Regions from separate parts of the Pseudalkalibacillus sp. R45 genome, predicted to be linked through region 3. Evidence: riboswitches for the same ligand, from Rfam matches in the RefSeq annotation. Region 3 holds a riboswitch; each other region holds the start of a gene.
The links. A riboswitch is a leader RNA that binds a small molecule or an ion and turns the genes downstream of it on or off. The one in region 3 is predicted to bind cyclic di-GMP.

Region 1 (6,093 bases), on a different contig from region 3:
TCTCAATCAGTCTGCTGTTCATTCCATTAATTTTAATCTTGGGATGGCTTAAAAAGCGCAAATCAAAGGGAACAAGATAATGGCAAGCATAATGCCCTCACTCTTTGAATAAGAAAAGAATACAATAGTATAAGCCATAAATAATATCGGTCATGTTCGGTTATTTTAAATAGGACAAGAAAACGACAAAAGGAGATGGATGCAAATGAATGGGCGTTTCTTTGCAGACCAGCCGATGACGTTTAAAAACTTGACATACTCCCATCTGACCTTTGATGAGGTATTCAGTCATATTGTAACCTTCATGAAAAAGGAACCGATGGGTAACTATAAGCTGATGATCGGAACAGATTCCCACGTCTATCAAAATGAAACGATTTTTATTACAGGATTGGTCATTCAAAGAGTTGGGAGAGGGGCATGGGCATGCTATCGTAAATTACGATATCCTGAAGCAATCCGTAACTTACATCAGAAGATTTCAATTGAAACGTCACTAACAGAGGAAGTTGCATATCTTTTCAATGAACCATTAAAAAATAAATTGGTCCAAATCGTTTTACCACATGTGTATAAAGGGTCGAGCTTTACAATGGAAGGACACCTGGATATCGGAAAAGGAAAGCGTAATAAAACGAGGGAATTCGTAGCAGAAATGGTCGCAAGAATAGAAGCGCATGGAATAGAAGCGAAGATCAAACCAGAATCCCTGGTAGCATCGAGTTATGCAAACCGCTATACCAAATAGATATTAGTTTTCCATATAAAAATAATTTAATGGTTTCAAACAAAAACAGGTTCGATCCACCGAAGCTGTTTTTTATTGGCTGTTTTCGCAAACAGCCTTTTATTAAAAGAAATTCACCACAAAGCCGTTGACAATGTTCGACGACTTTCTTATTTCCGAATTTCATATGTAATAGGACCTACTTTAAATTGTCAGAATACCTTTAATTTTAAAATAATGGTTCTTTTAAACTATTTTGGAAATTAGTGATATCGCTCTATTTTTCCAAATCTTTCTTTCAAGTATAATTGAACCAAGAACAAAAGGGTATTTTTTCCTAGACAAAATTTTCTCTTTAACACGAATTACAAGTGAATGATAAAAGGCAAACCCGTTCGAAAGTCGGGGACGCAAAGCCGCGAATCTAAACCATTACTAATGGCATGACCGTCGGGCTGCTCAAAAACACTTGTCTTTTTATGTCTTTTTTTGTAGACGCCGACTAGTCGCATTTTCTCACTAATTTCTTGCCAGGATGGCTTTATGCTGGAATTTCACAATTTTCGTTTTATAAGTATGCAGATAGATTCTATTACATTTTAAGGAGGTCCAAATGCGCATCGGTGAACTTTTGATAATGAATGGTTTGATAACAGAAGAACAACTGGAAAAATCACTTCAATTACAGAAACACTCATATAAGAAAATCGGTGAAATCCTTGTGGAAGAAGAGATGATTACAGAGCGTCAATTAGTAGAAGCGTTAGAATTTCAACTCGGCATACCTGTAATCAATATGGATGAAGCTGCCCCGAGCAGTAACACCTTACAGCTGATCCATGAATCAGTAGCTCGGAAGCACTGCATGATACCAATTGAACAAAAGGATGGAAGAGTGAAGGTCGCGATGGTCGATCCATTGAATCAAGAAGTGATCAAAGATGTTCAAGTGGCTTCTGGTATGGTGGTGCAACCGTGTTTGGCTACACGGAGTGAATTGGAAATGGCGATTATCGATCATTATGGTTTATTGGATTCTGTGAAAGAATTATCCGATATCATTGACTATGGATTACTACAAAACGCAAGTGACATCCATCTTGATACTGATAAAGAGGGCCTTGTGGTCAGGTATCGTATCAACCAGATGCTTGAAAAACAAAAGATCATTCCAAAACAGTTGCAAGAGGCCGTGATTGCAAGAATCAAAACCATATCAAATATGGATACATCCGAACGAAAATTACCTCAAAGCGGATACATACATAAAGACTTTTATAACAATGACTTTGATATTCGTGTTTCAACAGTTCCTACTATTGATGGTGAAAGTGTCGTCCTAAGTTTATTGAAGCATTCGGAAGACTTTTTCAAACTGGAAGATTTCGGTTTTACCGATATGAACAAACAGAAATTAGAAGATTCGTTGGACAAGGGGAAAGGCTTGGTCTTGATTGCAGGACCTGCAGTCAGTGGAAAATCAACTCAACTCTATGCCATATTGAACCATATGAACATCGATAAGCGAAAAATCGTTTCTTTAGAAAGTCCGGTGGAACGAAGGATAAATGGGATCATGCAAGTACAGGTTGATGAAGCTCTAGGCTTCACGTTTCCATACGGAATGAGGACAATCATGAATCAGGACCCGAATCTCGTCATGGTCAGTGACATTCCCGATTCAGAGACTGGTGAAGTTACAACAAGGGTAGCTTTATCCGGCAGACTAGTTGTTGGATCGATTCACGGATATGATGCGATTTATACCATCAGGCGGTTATTGGATATGGGAATTGAACCCTATCTGATCGCCTCCTCACTTTCATGTATTGTAGCCCAACGTCTCGCACCGCGTGTATGTAAAAGATGTGCAAAGAGTATGCCTGCTTCTGATGAAGAGTCGAAGCTTTTTGAAGCCCATGACTTGATAGATTTAGAAGACCAAAAAGAAAAAAGCAAAATCGGTAATTTCCGCTCCTTCGTTACTACGAATAAAAGCTCTAAAGTAGCAGTAGTTCGAGGTGACGGTTGTAAACTTTGTAACAATTCCGGTTATAAAGGATTCATCGGGGTCCATGAAGTCTTGACGATCGATGATGGACTTCGCGAACTGATCCTCCAAAAGAAGCCGATTGAAGAATTCAAGAAGTACGTTAAAGAAAATGAGTTCAAAACAATGTTGCATGACGGCTTGTCAAAAGCACGAGAAGGTCTAACAACAGTTGAGGAAGTACTAAAAGCAGTCAATTGAAGCCTGCACGAATAAAATTCAGGGGGAATCCAAATGTCTTATACGTTTCTAATCGTCGATGATACCAGTTTCATGCGAAAAATGGCAGCAGATTGTCTTAAGCAATATGGCCATACCGTAGTTGGGGAAGCAGTCAACGGAAAAGAAGCTGTACATAAATATAAAACCATCCAGCCTCAAGTAGTCATGATGGACCTTACAATGCCTGAAATGAATGGGATTGAAGCCATCAAAGAAATTTTGAAAATTGACGCTGAAGCAGTCATCCTTGTTTGTTCAGCCAGTAACCAAAAAGATATGATCCAGGAAGCTTTGGATGCAGGAGCAGTCGGATATTTGATGAAGCCTTTCAAACCGGATTACATGAGTGAAATCATCAAAAAATATGCTGAGCCCCATTTGAAGAGTGTAGAAGCTGAAATTTCCGAAGAAGCAACAGCTAACAATTCAAAAGAAACCGAGGAAGTTAAATCAGAGATCGCAGCTACCGTTGAAACAATGGAAGAGGAAACTGAAGAAGTGGAAACTGAGGCTTCTGTTAGAGAAACAGAAGCACAAACTAAGGAAGAAGGCACACGCCCTGTGGAACAACCTGAAACATATAAAGCATCTCCAGAACGTGTAAATGAATCAAATCATGAAATACCAAAACCAGCACCCACCAGAAACAGTAAAATTAAATTTCTAACGAGTTATATGTGCAATTGGGAGGAAGAGGTACAAGGTGAAACAAAGAGTTTTGCTTTCACGTATACAGAAAATGATCAGAACGTCTGTTTAGAAATGATCGATGCATCCAATGAAAAACAATCCATCCGTCTATCTCTCGATGGTTTCCGTGATCTTCATGGGTGGCTTGAGCAACGACTTGAAGAAGGGAAGAATATGAGTTAAAAGTTTATGACTACATCCTGTGACAGGGTGTAGTTTTTTCTTTGACCTTGTTAATTTGTACTGTTGCCAGATGGCTCCCATAGCATGGAGCGGGTAATCAGCATACAGATCACCCGTAGAATTTCGCTAGAATAACAGAGATTTGTAAAGGGCTTTCCTATTTTTTGTAGAAAAGTAGATAGACTGGTTTTTTGAGGAGGGAAGCAAGTGCTGAAAAATGAATCACTGATTGAAAACACATTAAAACGAATCAATAGCATTGAAGATTTTTCCGGTGTCGTTCATATGGAAAAGGATAAAGAGACTCTCATTCTTACACAGGCAGGGTATGCTAATCGAGCAGAAAAAATTGCAAATAAAAGAGATACCCGATTCGGTATCGCTTCAGGGTGTAAACTTTTTACAGCTGTAGCGATCTGCCAATTAGTAGAAAGTGGAATGCTGTCTTTTGAGACAAAAATAACGGAATGTATGGATTTTGATTTCCCAAACTTTGATTACAATGTAACCGTTCACCATCTTTTGACCCACAGCGCCGGAATTCCAGATTATTTCGACGAGGATATAATGGATGACTTTGAAGAACTTTGGATCAACAAGCCTATGTATCTTTTAAAAGAATTGAAAGATTTTCTCCCAATGTTCCAAAACAAAAATATGGCCTTTAAACCTGGGGAAAGATTTCATTACAATAATGCGGGATTCATCCTTCTTGGCTTGATTGTCGAGCAGAGGACTGGAGTTGGATTTACCGACTATATAGAAAAGAACATTTTCAGAAGATGCGGCATGGATGCGTCAGGTTATTTTTCATTAGATAGACTCCCTGATCATACAGCCCTGGGATATATTGAAGAAAAGGATGGAACTTGGAGGACAAATACATACTCCATTCCTATTAAAGGCGGAGCAGATGGAGGTGCATACGTTACTGCACCAGAGATGAATAAGTTCTGGGATGGATTATTCAGCTATAAACTTTTAGATGAACCGACTACAAACATGTTATTAAGTCCTCATATTGAGGTAAAGTCTGATGTCGATTATGGCTACGGGATTTGGATCAATAAAAAAGCAGATGATGTATTCAAATATCATGTTATGGGGTATGATCCTGGAGTCAGTTTCCATTCTGCGTTCTATCCGAATACAAAAATCAAACTCACTATCCCTTCCAATAAAAGTAATGGCCCATTCAAGATCATGAAACTGCTTGAGGATGAACTACTAACCAAAGGATAAGGCAGGAAAAGAACTTTAGAGAAGAGTTCTAAACCTTTTAAGTAAAGATAAAAAGAGAGCTTGGAACGCAAGCTCTCTTGGTTTTTAAACAATCGTTTCTCTTAATTATTTTTCTTCCGTTTTTCAATTTCCTCTGTGATGACAAAAGCAAGATCTTCGTTACCGAACATTGATAAGACACCGAGTAATGTCTGATCACCGATTTCCCCAGCTTCTTCTTTTGATACAGTAAGATCGAATGCCTGTTTAAGCGATGGATTGGAAGCTTGTTTTGGATAAGCTCTCTTATAAAGTTCTTCAGGATCAAGATCATTGTTTACACACCATTGCGCAAAAACAAGAATCATCATCTGTTCATCCCGTTGATAATTTTCGATTATCTTTTCTTGCATATCTTTAGAATTCATCTAAAATTCCCCTCTGCATTCACTTTACGATATGATCCATTATATCGAATACCGAACCAAAGTGAAAAGGGGAAACACTATTGTTTAAATAAAAGACTGTTTTCGTAACTTTGTTGCTCTTGAAAGTCGTTGATTCCGCTCCAGGATGCTCGCTTTCCGCGGGGCGTGCGGTGAGCAAATCTACAGTATTATTTATCACACCAAAAAAGCGTATCCTGCAAAAATTACAGGACACGCTTCAGTAAATCCACAGTCATCTAATCTTTATTCAAAAAAGCAATGAACTCACGTACAATTTCGATATCTCCCGTGACTAAGAGAGCAGGGAGGAGCATTATGAATCCAAATACTGCAAGGTTTGAAAATACAATGATCCGGAGTGCTTTTCTGAAAGCTTTCATTGTTTTCACTTCCTTACTTTTGCTTTTTCACTAACATCAATACTCGGATTCGATATAGTTTCTGTCCAGATAGGTTTCAACAAGCTCACTAATTTGATAGGATACTTGAGGTAAATCATAATTCTCGAGAGCATGTTCACAACCATTTTTGTAATTCATGGTTTCATCATA
Region 2 (6,093 bases), on a different contig from region 3:
CATCGTAATGATGATGTTCGATTCTGAAGCAAGTTCAGCTACAGACTCTTTCCAAATCCCTCCTGCCTCAAGGAGTGTTTCTGACTTTGATTTAGTCCGCGTATGAAGAAGGACGGAATAACCAGCATCCATCAAATTTTTCGCCATGCTTTGTCCCATTACACCCGTTCCAACAAATCCGATTGTCGCTTCTTTTATATCCATGATTACCTCCATTTCACAAAAAATAAAACCCCTATCATAAAAGGAGTTCTTCAATTATTCCATATTTCCTTTAGAAGAGATTACCATCTCCATGTAGTTATAAAGATTATTATTTATATCTGTTAAAAGTCCGTTTACTTTCCTTGAACGGATCAATTATTTCTGCGCGCGCCATAGGGTTGGTTTTATAAATGGTCCGCACCTGCTCTTTTATAGGTCTTAGATCATCAAAATAGTCATAACTCCATTTTTCCTTGCATTGAACACCATGTCCTTTGTCCTTCAGAAGTGTTTTATAGTTCCTGATAATTCCATGGCCTTTTGAATTTGTAGTTGTATTGATGAATCCAGAGAAATGGAAAAACCGGAGAGGAAAGCCATTGACAAAATATTTTCCGTTTTGTTCTGTAAGCCTCCGTTCAAAAAAGTTCCATTTCGCAACGTTATATCCTGGATGTTTCAATTGAAAGACGTGATCAAAATAGACCGGCACAAGATCGATCCATCTTTGTTCATTATAAAGGCCGCGCGGTGGGTCAGTGTAACTGAAATGTTCAAGGCGTTCTGTCCACCAATCTACAAATGCATTTGCTGTTTTTGATCTTTTTATCGCCAAAAAGCCTGTATTGAATATTCCAGATTGAAGGAATGACTGTTCCAAGCCCATTGATTTCAAATTTTCTGGAGGCTGGATGATGTGAGGGGTGATGACAACAGAATGGGTTTTCAATGCATCCTCCACCTCGGAGAACGGACTGAACACCTGTGTATCTGCGTCTAAAAGTACGAAGTTTTCTTCCAATGGATAAGCTTGAAGCAAATGACGGAACAATTGCCTTTACAAGCACCTGAAGCTTCATATTGGGTATATTTGAAAATCGTCTGATTGAAATTCTTAAATCCTATGTCATTTGCTAGGATTACATCATCAAATCTGCCGAATGGCTCGATATTGTGGGGCATCTCTTTTTCAAGGATACAAACAACAAATTTATTTTCAGGCATATGCCGTTTGATTGTTTCTCTAAGTAAGGACGCAAGTGCGAGATGATTGGCACAAACAATGGTAAAAAACAACATGTTCAACGCCCTCTTCTTTTGTTTCTAACTTTTGTATTATTTTTACTGTAGCTCCATTGGCAGTCTTGCGGGTAAAGCTTGCTATTCTCCTCAAGTTCCAGAAGATATTCTTCCAGGATCGGATACATGACATTTGTTTCATCGATCTGCTCAGAAAGCTCATCCAGATGTGAAAAATGAAAGAAACGAAAAGGTTCACCATTAGCGAAATATGAGACACCGTCCGAAGATATCTGCCGTTGTTGTAGATTCCAGAAAGCAATATTATACGCTGGATGTTTAAGAATTTTAATTCCATCAAATAAACTTACCGCTGCGGTCAACCACTTCTGGTCCGTATGGAATCCAGATTTGGGATCAATGGATGCGTAATATTTCAGACGTTCATTCCACCAGTCAAGGAAACGATCAGTTACTGCAGATCGTTTCAAACCTATGAATCCACCGTTGATGACGCCGATTTTCAAAACCTCGACTTCCGCGTTCTCTTCGAAAATTGTATGCGTGATTTCGGGAGGTTCTATGAAGTGTGGAGTGAATATGATCAAATTGTTCCTAAAAGCCTCTTCCACTTCAGGGAATGACGAGAGGAGCTTCACATCAGAATCCAAGTAAATGAAACAATCCTCGTCAGTGTATTGTTGCAATGCGTATATAAGTAATTGCGCTTTTACTGCACAGGTTGCCTCGAATTGAGCGTATCTCAATATCACTTTTTCAACGTCGATTCCCAGATCCTTCGCTAAAATGACTTCATCAAAAGAGGGATCGTTCTTAATTTGCGGCGGGGGATCTTTTTCTACGAGACAAACAATCATTTTGCTATTCGGAATATGTCTTTTAAGAGACATCGCTAACACTTTTGTTCGTGCCAGGTGATTGGAACAGACTGAAGTACAAACTATCATTTTAAAGCCACCAAACTTTTCCGAAATTGGACAGAAACATCAGTATCCTGTAATCACAATATATAATGATGGCGAAACCGTTAAAGTGAGGTCACTTTTTCAAGTAGAACCTAGTTGCTCTTGTCTTGAAGGAAGTATTAAAAAAGAGCTGTCCTCAACATCGATTGATGTTAAAGGCAGCTCTTCATATTTCTACATTCTGACACGCAGTTCCAATCGCTCCACTTCTTCCCGCAGCTTTTCCCGATCAAGCCTTAATGAGAACCCATCCCATGGTGTTTCTTTCAGAATCGGAATCTCTGTATCGATGGTGACCAGTTCTTTACTCAAGAAAGCCATCTCACGACCTGCTGCAATCTTTTTCAAATAACGCTTGAAGATCGGATCAAGTTCCTCCTCCTCATAGATCGCTTCTACAGTTCCATATTGCTGGATCATCGGCAAAGCGGCCTTCTCTCCGACACCGTGGACACCAGGAATGTTGTCGCTTTTATCCCCTAGCAACGCCTTTACATCAATCCATTGAGCAGGTGTGATCCCATATTCATCGGAAAAATGTTTGAGCGTGTAGGCATTCTCTTCTTTTTTCTTCGCAATGATTTGTGACACTTTATTGGTTAACAATTGAAGCAAATCACGATCATTACTGTAAATGAAGCATTCCCCGTCCATTTCGTCTGACCAACGGCGTGATAACGTACCGATGATGTCATCCGCCTCATACGGACTGATCGTCAACTGCGTTACCCCTACGATATCGAACAACTCGGTAATCGTGTTGTATTGTTGGATCAAAGGCTCAGGCAGCTCATTACGCGTATCCTTATAATCTGGAAAACGTTGCCGGCGAAGCGTTTCCTCACGCTTCACATCCCATGCGATCGCCAGGTGCGAAGGATTGTACATTTCGATCAAGTTCAAAAGCTTCTGCACTTTTACACGGAGTGCGTTCGTATAGAGCCCTGCGCTGTTTTTGGTCAGTTCATGGTCCTCTCGACCGTAACTGGTTGCAAAATAACACCGACTCAACAAATTGAAACCATCGATGATCATGAAGCGGTTATCCATTTTTTTATCCCCTTTTCCCGTTAAAATCCTTCTATAATTGTAGCACAAAATAAGAAAGCTGACTCCTTGAGTATGATAAACTCTTGGAGCCAGCTTTTTTCAGTTATGTAATCCCGCACTTGCCGTGACACTTCATGACTCATAAACCCACATTAGCAGGTGGGTACCCGCATCAATCCGTTCGTCTTCCGCTTCCGAAGTTGCGGCATGACGTCTAGATTGAGATTTAAGGTTCCCTTTGTCATGGCATCGGTTTAAGACATAAACGTGTCACCAACAATGCAGGAACTTAATTATATCGAGGAATGGTTTTTTTGTAAAGTTGTCTCATATAATGTATATGTTCATTGTGTGATTAAACTATATCGTTTTTTGTCCGTGACATATCGCTTAATTAATATGTATTTTTCACTCTCCTATTACATCGAACTAGTTTAATTTATCTTAAAAAGGGTATTTTGTCATATTTTTCTTCGGATTTGACAAAATTAGAACTTTTTTTCACCATATTCTTACAACCTTTGTATTACATTACATCTATGATAGAAGTATTATTTGAACATAACTCTCCTGTAAAAAGGCAAACCCTCCGAAAGGCGGGGACGCAAAGTCACAGATCTAAGGTATTCATTTACTATGACGGCTGGGCTACCGAGAGGCAGTATACTTTTTAGGGGGAATGTATGAGTGGGGAAGCTACAAGATCGTGAAAAATTGGATGTTGAATGGATTGAACTCATGAAGGTCGCAAAACAAGTTGGAATGACGAAGAATGAAATAAGGGATTTTATTCGTAATTTTCCAATAAAATCCTTGGAGCAAAAGGCATAAACAGACATACATAGTCTATTTTTTCAGATGATTTATGGTATAATTGAATTAAATATACCAAAGAAATCGACCTGAAGGAGTTCAAAAATGATTGGGGATCGTCTTAAACATTACAGAAACCAAAAAAGGATGTCATTATCCGAATTAGCTGAGAGAGCCGGAGTCGCTAAATCCTACTTAAGCTCTATCGAACGGAATCTACAAACAAATCCTTCTATTCAATTCCTAGAAAAAGTCTCTAATGTATTGAATATTCCACTCGACAGTCTATTGCATGATTCTGTTGATGTTGAGTCTGACGATCTGGACCAGGGATGGATGAAACTAGTACAGGAAGCCATGGAATCAGGAGTATCAAAAGAAGAATTCAAAAGTTTCTTAGAATATAACAAATGGAAAAAACAACAGGACAATAATTAAGCACCGCAAACATCTTACTGTTTTGCAGTGCTTTTTATTTTGCTCCTAGATTCATATATTTCTGTTGATAGATGAAGTTCCGGACTTCACTGCTTGATAAACCTAACGCTCTCGCTTCTTTCATCAGCTTAACCCATTCCGGATCGATTAAAAACTCTTCCATTTCATAAAGATTCAAATCAAGTTCTTTCGCTATTCTGATCATGTTGAAAAATGAAGGGTTTTGAATCTTTCCATTTTCTAAATTCAATATGTAAGCTTGGGTAACTTGTACACGTTGTGCAAGATCAATTACTGAGATATGCTGCTCTAACCTTGCTTCTTTTATTTTGCTCCATAACATGGCTTGGATCACACCCTCTAACGGTTCATCTTTAAATTTTCATATCTATCAATGTTCCTACTTTTAATTCTCCAAATAGTATTTCATCATCTTGAATAAAAATTTTTGAGTGTCTATTTTTCATTTCTAATGACTCGATAGCAGATTTCGTGTAGGAATAGGGACACTTTCCTATAAATTGATTATTGATCGAAATTTCACCTATATCCTCATGGTTATAAGTAAGACAGATTTTTCTGTTATTAATGTAAGAAATATAATCACCATTCAGCCTACGAATCATGGGTAAATCCCCTTTTCTTATGGATTTTTAAGCTTTGCTTGAACAATCAATCGGTGGGTAGGATCTTTGATCGGATCACAGGTAATGAGGGTAACGATGTTTTCCGAAGGATCAGATTCTAGAACGGAAGTATCATCTGGAAGGACTCTTGTGGTGTGATATACGGTATAAGTGTATGTTTCATCTTTTGTTTTTATTATGATCTCATCATCTAACTCTACTTCGTTCAGACGGTTGAAATCTTTACCGTACGTGTAACTTCGATGTGCAGCGATGGCTGAATTTCCCGATTGACCTAAAAAAGATGTCCCTTCTAAATGTCCTGCCCCCTTCTTTAAATTGGATAAAGTAGCTCCTTCAAGGACTGGCAATTTAGCATCGATACTAGGAATTTCAATCGTACCAACCAATTCACCAGAAGATGGAGCTTCTGTACTTTCATCATCTGATGCATACACCTTGGATAAAGCAGTGAAACTCTGTTCAGCAGTGGTTGAGTCATTTAGATTCCACTCTGAAAGAAGTTGTTCTTGTTGATGAATACTGTATTGTGATTTTAAATAAGGAAAAAAAGCCGTCCCCACACCAATTAAAAAGATGAATAACCCTAATAGCAATCTCATGAATAATTCACCTTCTTATTCGAATACGAGGACGATCACTCGTCAAACGTTTTCTCATAATACCCACACCGAGTCCAGCTAACATAATTCCTGATAAGTAATACCAAATTGGATTTGATTCACCTGTTTGTGGTAAACCTCCACTATTAGTTGGAGTCTCTTCACCTGGAGTCTCGCCATTGTTTGGAGTCTCTCCGACCTTTGGATCTTTAGGAGGAGCAGATTCTTTGTTCCCTTCCGCAGTAAAAACTAAATCAAATGCTGTAGATAATCCTTGATATTCATTACCAGATTCAGGTGGAAATGTGACTGTAACCACAAACTCTTCATTAT
Region 3 (6,093 bases):
ACTTTCCATCGTTGAGCGATTGACCACCGTCGTCACTTTATCTTTCAAATCAATCGCATCAAGCGTCTCCAGCATCAGTTTCGTATTTTTCAAGGTCGTCATTTCCAGATTGGTGAGCATCAAGATTTGATCCGCTTTTTCAAGCAATGGCAGCGTCTGATCCTGTAATCCGACTCCAGTATCGACGACGACATAATCGAACTGCGAAAGCATGAGATCGAGAATCTTACTGATATTCTCCTTCGTCACAAGCTCTGAGTACTCCGGCCGGTCTGGAGCAGAAAGGACACGGACCCCGCTTTCATGTCTGCTGAAATAGCTTTCGAGTGTCACTTCGTCAAGATCATTGATATCCTCGATCACATCCTTCATCGTAAAAGCAGATTGCAAGTCCATGGCAAGCCCGACATCCCCAAACATATAGTCGCCATCCAACACCCCGACTTTTATGTTCTTTTTACATAAGGCAACGGCCAAGTTGACCGTCATGATTGTACGGCCAACTCCACCTTTCGCGCTGCATACAGCGATCATCTCTCCGCGCTTTCGTTTTTGTGTTTCAGTTCGTTCTTTTTGTTCAACGGTGTTAGTTGTCATCCGAAGCAGCCTCCTCATCAGCCTTGACCCTGCTTCTAAGTGCGATATGTAATGGTCCTGATTCTGTTGCGTTTGCTAGTTTCACAGCTTCATTCGGCATTACTTCAAGCGTAACAGAAGTATATTCGACGAACTCTTCGCCTTCAGTCGTTTCAACCATACGTCTTCCAACTGCCAGGACTGTCACATTCTCGACTACAATCTTTGAAACGAGTTTGTCTTTTTCTTTAACTGTGTTAATGACATCCACTTGGTCTTCAGGCTCAAGCAAATTCGATACAGATTGAGGCAAATTCACCCCGACTGAAACAGCTCTGAAACCATCACGGATCTTACGCGAAACAAACAGCTCTTCCTCTTTTGAGGTTTTTAGATGATTCGTCAACAACGCTTCGCCCTGCGCAATATCGGCTGTAGAAAACTGTCCTACTGCTGTATCCAGGTTTGTGATTGTATTCGTGTGGATTCCTTCCTCGGGCATGAGCCTCGTTTCCAGCATATCTTTCGTAATCGAGACATTCCGCTTGATCTCTTGAGCCGCCACGACAACTTTAATTTTATTTTTATTTGCGACCGTCTGTGCATCGTATTGCTTCATATAGTTGAAAAAAAGCACAGTCGTGATGATCCCCATGATGATCGCTAATGTTAAAACTAATTTTGACCTCACTATGTTCACCTACTCTGTTAGTCTGATTGCATAAGCTCCGAAATCTTCAATCGTGTTATCGATAAAACCCGTGTCTGTTTGACTGACGAATATCCCGGTAATTTCATCACTGTGTTTATCAATCGGTTCTGTAATATAAAAATGTGCGAATCCAACTATTTTGATGGATTTCAATTGATTTTGATCATCATCTTCAGGTTCATAAATCGGGATCAACAGAATCCTGTCACAATCGCGCGGATTCGCTCCCGCCCTCATCTCCTCTTCTGTTACCGTACATTGGTTGACAAGATCGTTTATTATACTTCTTGTGGCAGCAATATTTCCTGTTTGCGTCTCAATAATATCACCAAATTTAACGGGCTCTTGATAGCCATTACGTAGGTTTTCCTTATATGTATCTGCCCCTGGTCCTCCCAATCCAAGAATCCCGAAAAAGCCCGTATCATTATCATGAGGTCCAACCTTCAAGGTATATTCCTGGTACGGTTGAGGATTGACAGACCTATCAATCCCAAGAGGCGCAACGCCGACGGCTTCCCCTATCGGTCCGATTTCAGCTGCAGCATGGACTTTTACTGGGACAGACTCTTTTCCGAATAGGGAAGAAAAATAAAGGGGAACCTCTTTTATTAGATCGACACCAACCTTATCTTCCAGCTCGATTTTCATGTCCTCAAGACTATCCAGTTCGGCATGCTTTGTAAGGACCTTGTTGACTACGTTGCGAACCTCAGACTCATTGACCGTTAATTCCTGTGCTCCTGATAGAGCAGCTGCATTCGCCACCTTTTGAAGATGACTCTTCGTCATGAATAAAGATCCGCCGTCAATAACAAGTCCCATGATCGCGATCAAGGCTAACATGGCAAGTCCGGTTAGAACGATTGTACTGCCAGCTTCTTCTCTAAGTACTTTCAATTTTTTCTTCATGATAACTTGCCTCCTCACTCCACTCTGATGGTTGAATCCGTTTTCACTAAGACTGGTGAAGGCAGTATTTTAGACATTAAAGGTGTAAGATAATCGACCGGATACTCTAGAGTCACGGTCATATAGTCACCTGAATCCCTTGTCGAGTCATTGGGTGAAATGTTGACCTGCAGATCTGAAGAGTCCCCGACATGAATGTAATCACGAGCGAAATCGATGATCGCTGCATCATCGCGCCCTAATCCACCCAGGCGGACACTCTCCTGTGTCGCCAATTGAAGATGCATATATGTATACATGATCCTGCCGAAATCAAAGATCCCCATCAAAATAAGTAACAGCAATGGTAAAACGAGCGCCATTTCCACCATGGACTGTCCTTTTTCATTTTTGATCATGAAAACCACGCCTTCCCGACAAAACTAAGAATCGCTCCCCCAGCAATCGCCACTCCGTATGGATAGGTCGCTTTCATTGAATCCTTTGTTAAAGCTAAAGGGACTTTTAAGCCATTTTTCTTGGCATATAGCCAATGAAAGTAATATTTCAACCGCTTGAACGCTCCACCACTGAAAATGATGATTCCAAGCGCCAGCAAACCTCCAAGCAACGCCATATAGATCGAGGTATTTAAAACGAATGCTGGTCCCTTCAATGCTCCGATTAGCGCAAGCAGCTTTACATCACCAGGTCCCATCCCTCCCATGAAATAAGGAATCAATAAGATGCCGAACCCTAAAAGGAAACCTAGAAGAGAGGTGACCAGACCCGACCAACCATTAACAATAAGATGCAAGATGAAAGAAAGGATAAGTGCAGGAAAAATCACCTTATTGTAAATGAGTCGTTTGCGAATATCGGTAATGACACAGATGATCAGGATTATGAGTAGTACTATATCGAAAATCATTCGATTCCCTCATTTCTTTTAAAAAAGGTTGGCTCAAAAAGAGGAGCCAACCTCGTTGTTAATTTATTAGTTTGTAGGAGTAGATTCTTCAGTAGGACGACTATCAATTGCATCAACTGCTTCATTGAATAACTCCTCAATTTCACCTCTGAAAGTAATTAAAATACCTACAACCGCTACTGCAATAACTCCCAATACCAATCCATACTCAGTCATACCTTGTCCTTGTTCTTCTGTGATCAATGCTTTTAATTTTTCCATTATGATACTCGCTCCTTTAGATTTTTTATTTGGACGGTTTGTCCAGGTTCGATTTTCGTCTTGTGGATGGTTCCTGCTGGTATCTCGATGACAGACGTAGTCCCTTTGTGAAGTTTTCCAAACTCCCCGGGACGGACGTAGCTTTCAGCTGCAATGATTTCATATTCATCATTGAGATAAAGCACGTCGATTTCGTATTTCATAAAATACGTATGGATCGATCGACAGGGTTGTATGTGGACGGCATAACCTTCGGGAAATGATGAGGTAAACATAAGTCCTTTTAATCTTTTGAAAAATGAATATGCGGGAATGACTTTCTCCGCGATGACGATCCCGTTTGACTGGTTAATGAGTTCCACGGTTCCACCTCCTTCTTCAACAAAAAATACCCTGCCTTTACCGAAAGCAGGGTCATGCACAAAACAAAAACACCCCTTGGATCTTTCGGTAACTGGCTGGCTTAGTGCACGTGCACCTTAGCCCCTGTAGTTTTGCGCCCCTGGCTTTCACCAGTTTTGCCTTTATCGAGATTCATCGATGTTTGTCGTTGAATCCGATATTTTGTAACTTCATCATACGAAATGGAAAATTTTAATACATCAGTCAATATTATTAAATTTTTCTGAACATTTAGTGGATACTTGTTACTAAAATGGAAAAATCAGCATTACTATAGTTTGTCGTAATATGTTATATATTGGTAATAAAATCCCGTTAACTAGGTCATTGGATTCATTTCTAAACCTTTTACTTAAAAGTTTTTAAAACAGAACGATATATGTTCTAATAAAGGTTGAAAAAGCACCCCCATATACTTTGTACCTAAACCTTTTTCCTGGTACGAAAGATTCTTTTCTTGTTTTCACCTTAAAAGGTTCATAGATATTCAGAATCAGAAACGACCATACATTCAGGACCAATCGCTCTGTTTTTACACAAGTAAAAAACTCCCCTATTGAAAGGAGAGTTCGTTTTTGTTTTAACTTGTGATTATGGAATATCCAACGCCTCTTTGGCTTCCTCGATTTCCGTTCCGTTTTTCAACATCAGCATCATCAACGATTCATCATAGTAGTAGCCATTGATTTTAAGCGAGCGTCTTTCCAGGCCATATTCTTCAAATCCTAACTTTTCATACGACCGGATGGCTGATCTGTTTTCCGACACCACCGTCAGAAGGATCTGTTCCAAATCCTCTATTTTCTTTGCTTCTTCTACCAAATACTGCAAAAGCTTGAACCCGATACCATTCCTTTGGAAGTGCTTTGCGACATACACTCCTACGATATCACCTTTGTGTTTCGTTTTGTTGCGTTCTCGTTGCAAAAACGTTCCGATTCCGATGAGTTCCCTGTCATAATAAGCTCCGGCTGTAAAATGTGTATCAGGATTCTGTGCTCTTAATCGGTTTGCCACTTGTTCAGCTTTTCGTTCAATTTCTTCTTCATAAGAAGATGCAAAGGCTTCAGGAAACTTTTTCAGTCCTTCCAATCTCAGCTTAAAATAATCCTCCGCATCCTCTGGTGTCAGTTTTCGAATCTCGATCATGACTGTCCCCCTCTATTCGTTGATTTTCACCGCTGTTCCATACGCTACGATTTCTGAAGCATTCGCCATCACAGAAGACGTTTGCAGACGACAGGCAACAATCGCATTTGCACCTTTTGCTTTTGCATCCTCGACCATCCTTGAAATCGCGATCTTACGGGCTTGCTCCATCATTTCGTTGTATTCTCGGATTTCGCCCCCGATGATCGTCTTCAGTCCTGCGAGAATATCTTTTCCAACATGCTTAGCCTGAATGGTACTCCCTTTTACAAACCCTTTCAACTCGATGACTTCTTTACCAGGAACAGTATCAGTAGTCACTATGAACAGTGCTAACATGGCAATTCCGTAAATGAAGAACAACAAGATCGAGACCCAGAAGTTGAAAAACAAGAAAACAACTGCTGCTCCCTGGAAGACGACCGTCAAAAGCAATATGAGAGATTTATATCTGGACATTTTTCACCTCATCAAAGACAAGCATTTGTGAATTCGTTGTTTCACCATTTCAGGTAAAGGTCGATCGGATGCCCTCTTCAGTAAGTAAGGATTCTTGACGCCATTTTCTTTCCAATAAGATTCAATAAGATCAGCTTTTTTCCCTTTTTTCGGAATCAAGTGATAAAGAACAAACCAATCTTCCAGGGAAGTATATGGAATGTTTTCGTCATGATAGGCAATCGATTGTTGGTCAAATATCAATTCATAAACGCCTGAGTCATGTAACACTGCAAAACCTGCCATGAAATCGATCGATACACCCTCAATTAGATAGGTATTAAAATGTTTCGTTTTATATGGCGGTTTCGTCTCGCTTGGCAACTTTTCAGCAATACGATCAAGTACGTCCTTCGCTTTTTCTGAATCTTCACCTGCAATCACAAGATCCACGTCACTAGGACGGATATCGAGCCCATGTTCATACAGAACATGTGACCCGCCGATCCCCCATAGGACTTCTTTTTTATTTAATTCCTGTGAAACCCTTTCTATGACATCCTTTTGCATTTACAATCCCCCTAACTTATTTTTACTTGCTTTTTAAACCTGCTTTACAATCCAGTGCTAAACTGACTCCGAATATAACACAGGAGGTTACACACATATGCACTGGTCTAAAAAGGTTTTATTTTTCATAGCAGCTCTTTCATTAATCATACCGGTGACAGCG

Region 1: another riboswitch for cyclic di-GMP. It lies ahead of ACTWQL_RS06180 (GspE/PulE family protein); the one in region 3 lies ahead of ACTWQL_RS07970 (DUF192 domain-containing protein).
Region 2: another riboswitch for cyclic di-GMP. It lies ahead of ACTWQL_RS07115 (anti-repressor SinI family protein); the one in region 3 lies ahead of ACTWQL_RS07970 (DUF192 domain-containing protein).

What each region holds. Positions count from the first base shown of each region.
Region 1 covers NZ_JBQQCL010000002.1:85,639-91,731, reverse strand. Annotated here, with positions in the region: gene ACTWQL_RS06190 (GerAB/ArcD/ProY family transporter) at 1-80, shown strand, start outside; gene ACTWQL_RS06185 (ribonuclease H-like YkuK family protein) at 206-748, shown strand; cyclic di-GMP riboswitch class I at 1,102-1,190, shown strand; gene ACTWQL_RS06180 (GspE/PulE family protein) at 1,341-2,978, shown strand; gene ACTWQL_RS06175 (response regulator) at 3,012-3,872, shown strand; gene ACTWQL_RS06170 (serine hydrolase domain-containing protein) at 4,080-5,114, shown strand; gene ACTWQL_RS06165 (hypothetical protein) at 5,216-5,521, opposite strand; gene ACTWQL_RS06160 (hypothetical protein) at 5,779-5,922, opposite strand; gene ACTWQL_RS06155 (guanylate kinase) at 5,959-6,093, opposite strand, start outside.
Region 2 covers NZ_JBQQCL010000002.1:252,578-258,670, forward strand. Annotated here, with positions in the region: gene ACTWQL_RS07085 (NAD(P)-dependent oxidoreductase) at 1-204, opposite strand, end outside; gene ACTWQL_RS07090 (hypothetical protein) at 314-1,036, opposite strand; gene ACTWQL_RS07095 (hypothetical protein) at 982-1,284, opposite strand; gene ACTWQL_RS07100 (hypothetical protein) at 1,287-2,192, opposite strand; gene ACTWQL_RS07105 (5'-3' exonuclease) at 2,385-3,260, opposite strand; RNA gene ssrS (6S RNA) at 3,367-3,551, opposite strand; cyclic di-GMP riboswitch class I at 3,830-3,916, shown strand; gene ACTWQL_RS07115 (anti-repressor SinI family protein) at 3,948-4,091, shown strand; gene ACTWQL_RS07120 (helix-turn-helix domain-containing protein) at 4,179-4,511, shown strand; gene ACTWQL_RS07125 (helix-turn-helix domain-containing protein) at 4,546-4,854, opposite strand; gene ACTWQL_RS07130 (class D sortase) at 5,155-5,760, opposite strand; gene ACTWQL_RS07135 (TasA family protein) at 5,768-6,093, opposite strand, start outside.
Region 3 covers NZ_JBQQCL010000003.1:58,251-64,343, forward strand. Annotated here, with positions in the region: gene ACTWQL_RS07940 (AAA family ATPase) at 1-597, opposite strand, end outside; gene cpaB (Flp pilus assembly protein CpaB) at 587-1,267, opposite strand; gene ACTWQL_RS07950 (pilus assembly protein TadG-related protein) at 1,277-2,200, opposite strand; gene ACTWQL_RS07955 (TadE/TadG family type IV pilus assembly protein) at 2,215-2,598, opposite strand; gene ACTWQL_RS07960 (A24 family peptidase) at 2,595-3,110, opposite strand; gene ACTWQL_RS07965 (Flp family type IVb pilin) at 3,177-3,371, opposite strand; gene ACTWQL_RS07970 (DUF192 domain-containing protein) at 3,371-3,733, opposite strand; cyclic di-GMP riboswitch class I at 3,818-3,904, opposite strand; gene ACTWQL_RS07975 (GNAT family N-acetyltransferase) at 4,365-4,922, opposite strand; gene ACTWQL_RS07980 (YbjQ family protein) at 4,935-5,252, opposite strand; gene ACTWQL_RS07985 (hypothetical protein) at 5,385-5,930, opposite strand; gene ACTWQL_RS07990 (metallophosphoesterase family protein) at 6,028-6,093, shown strand, end outside.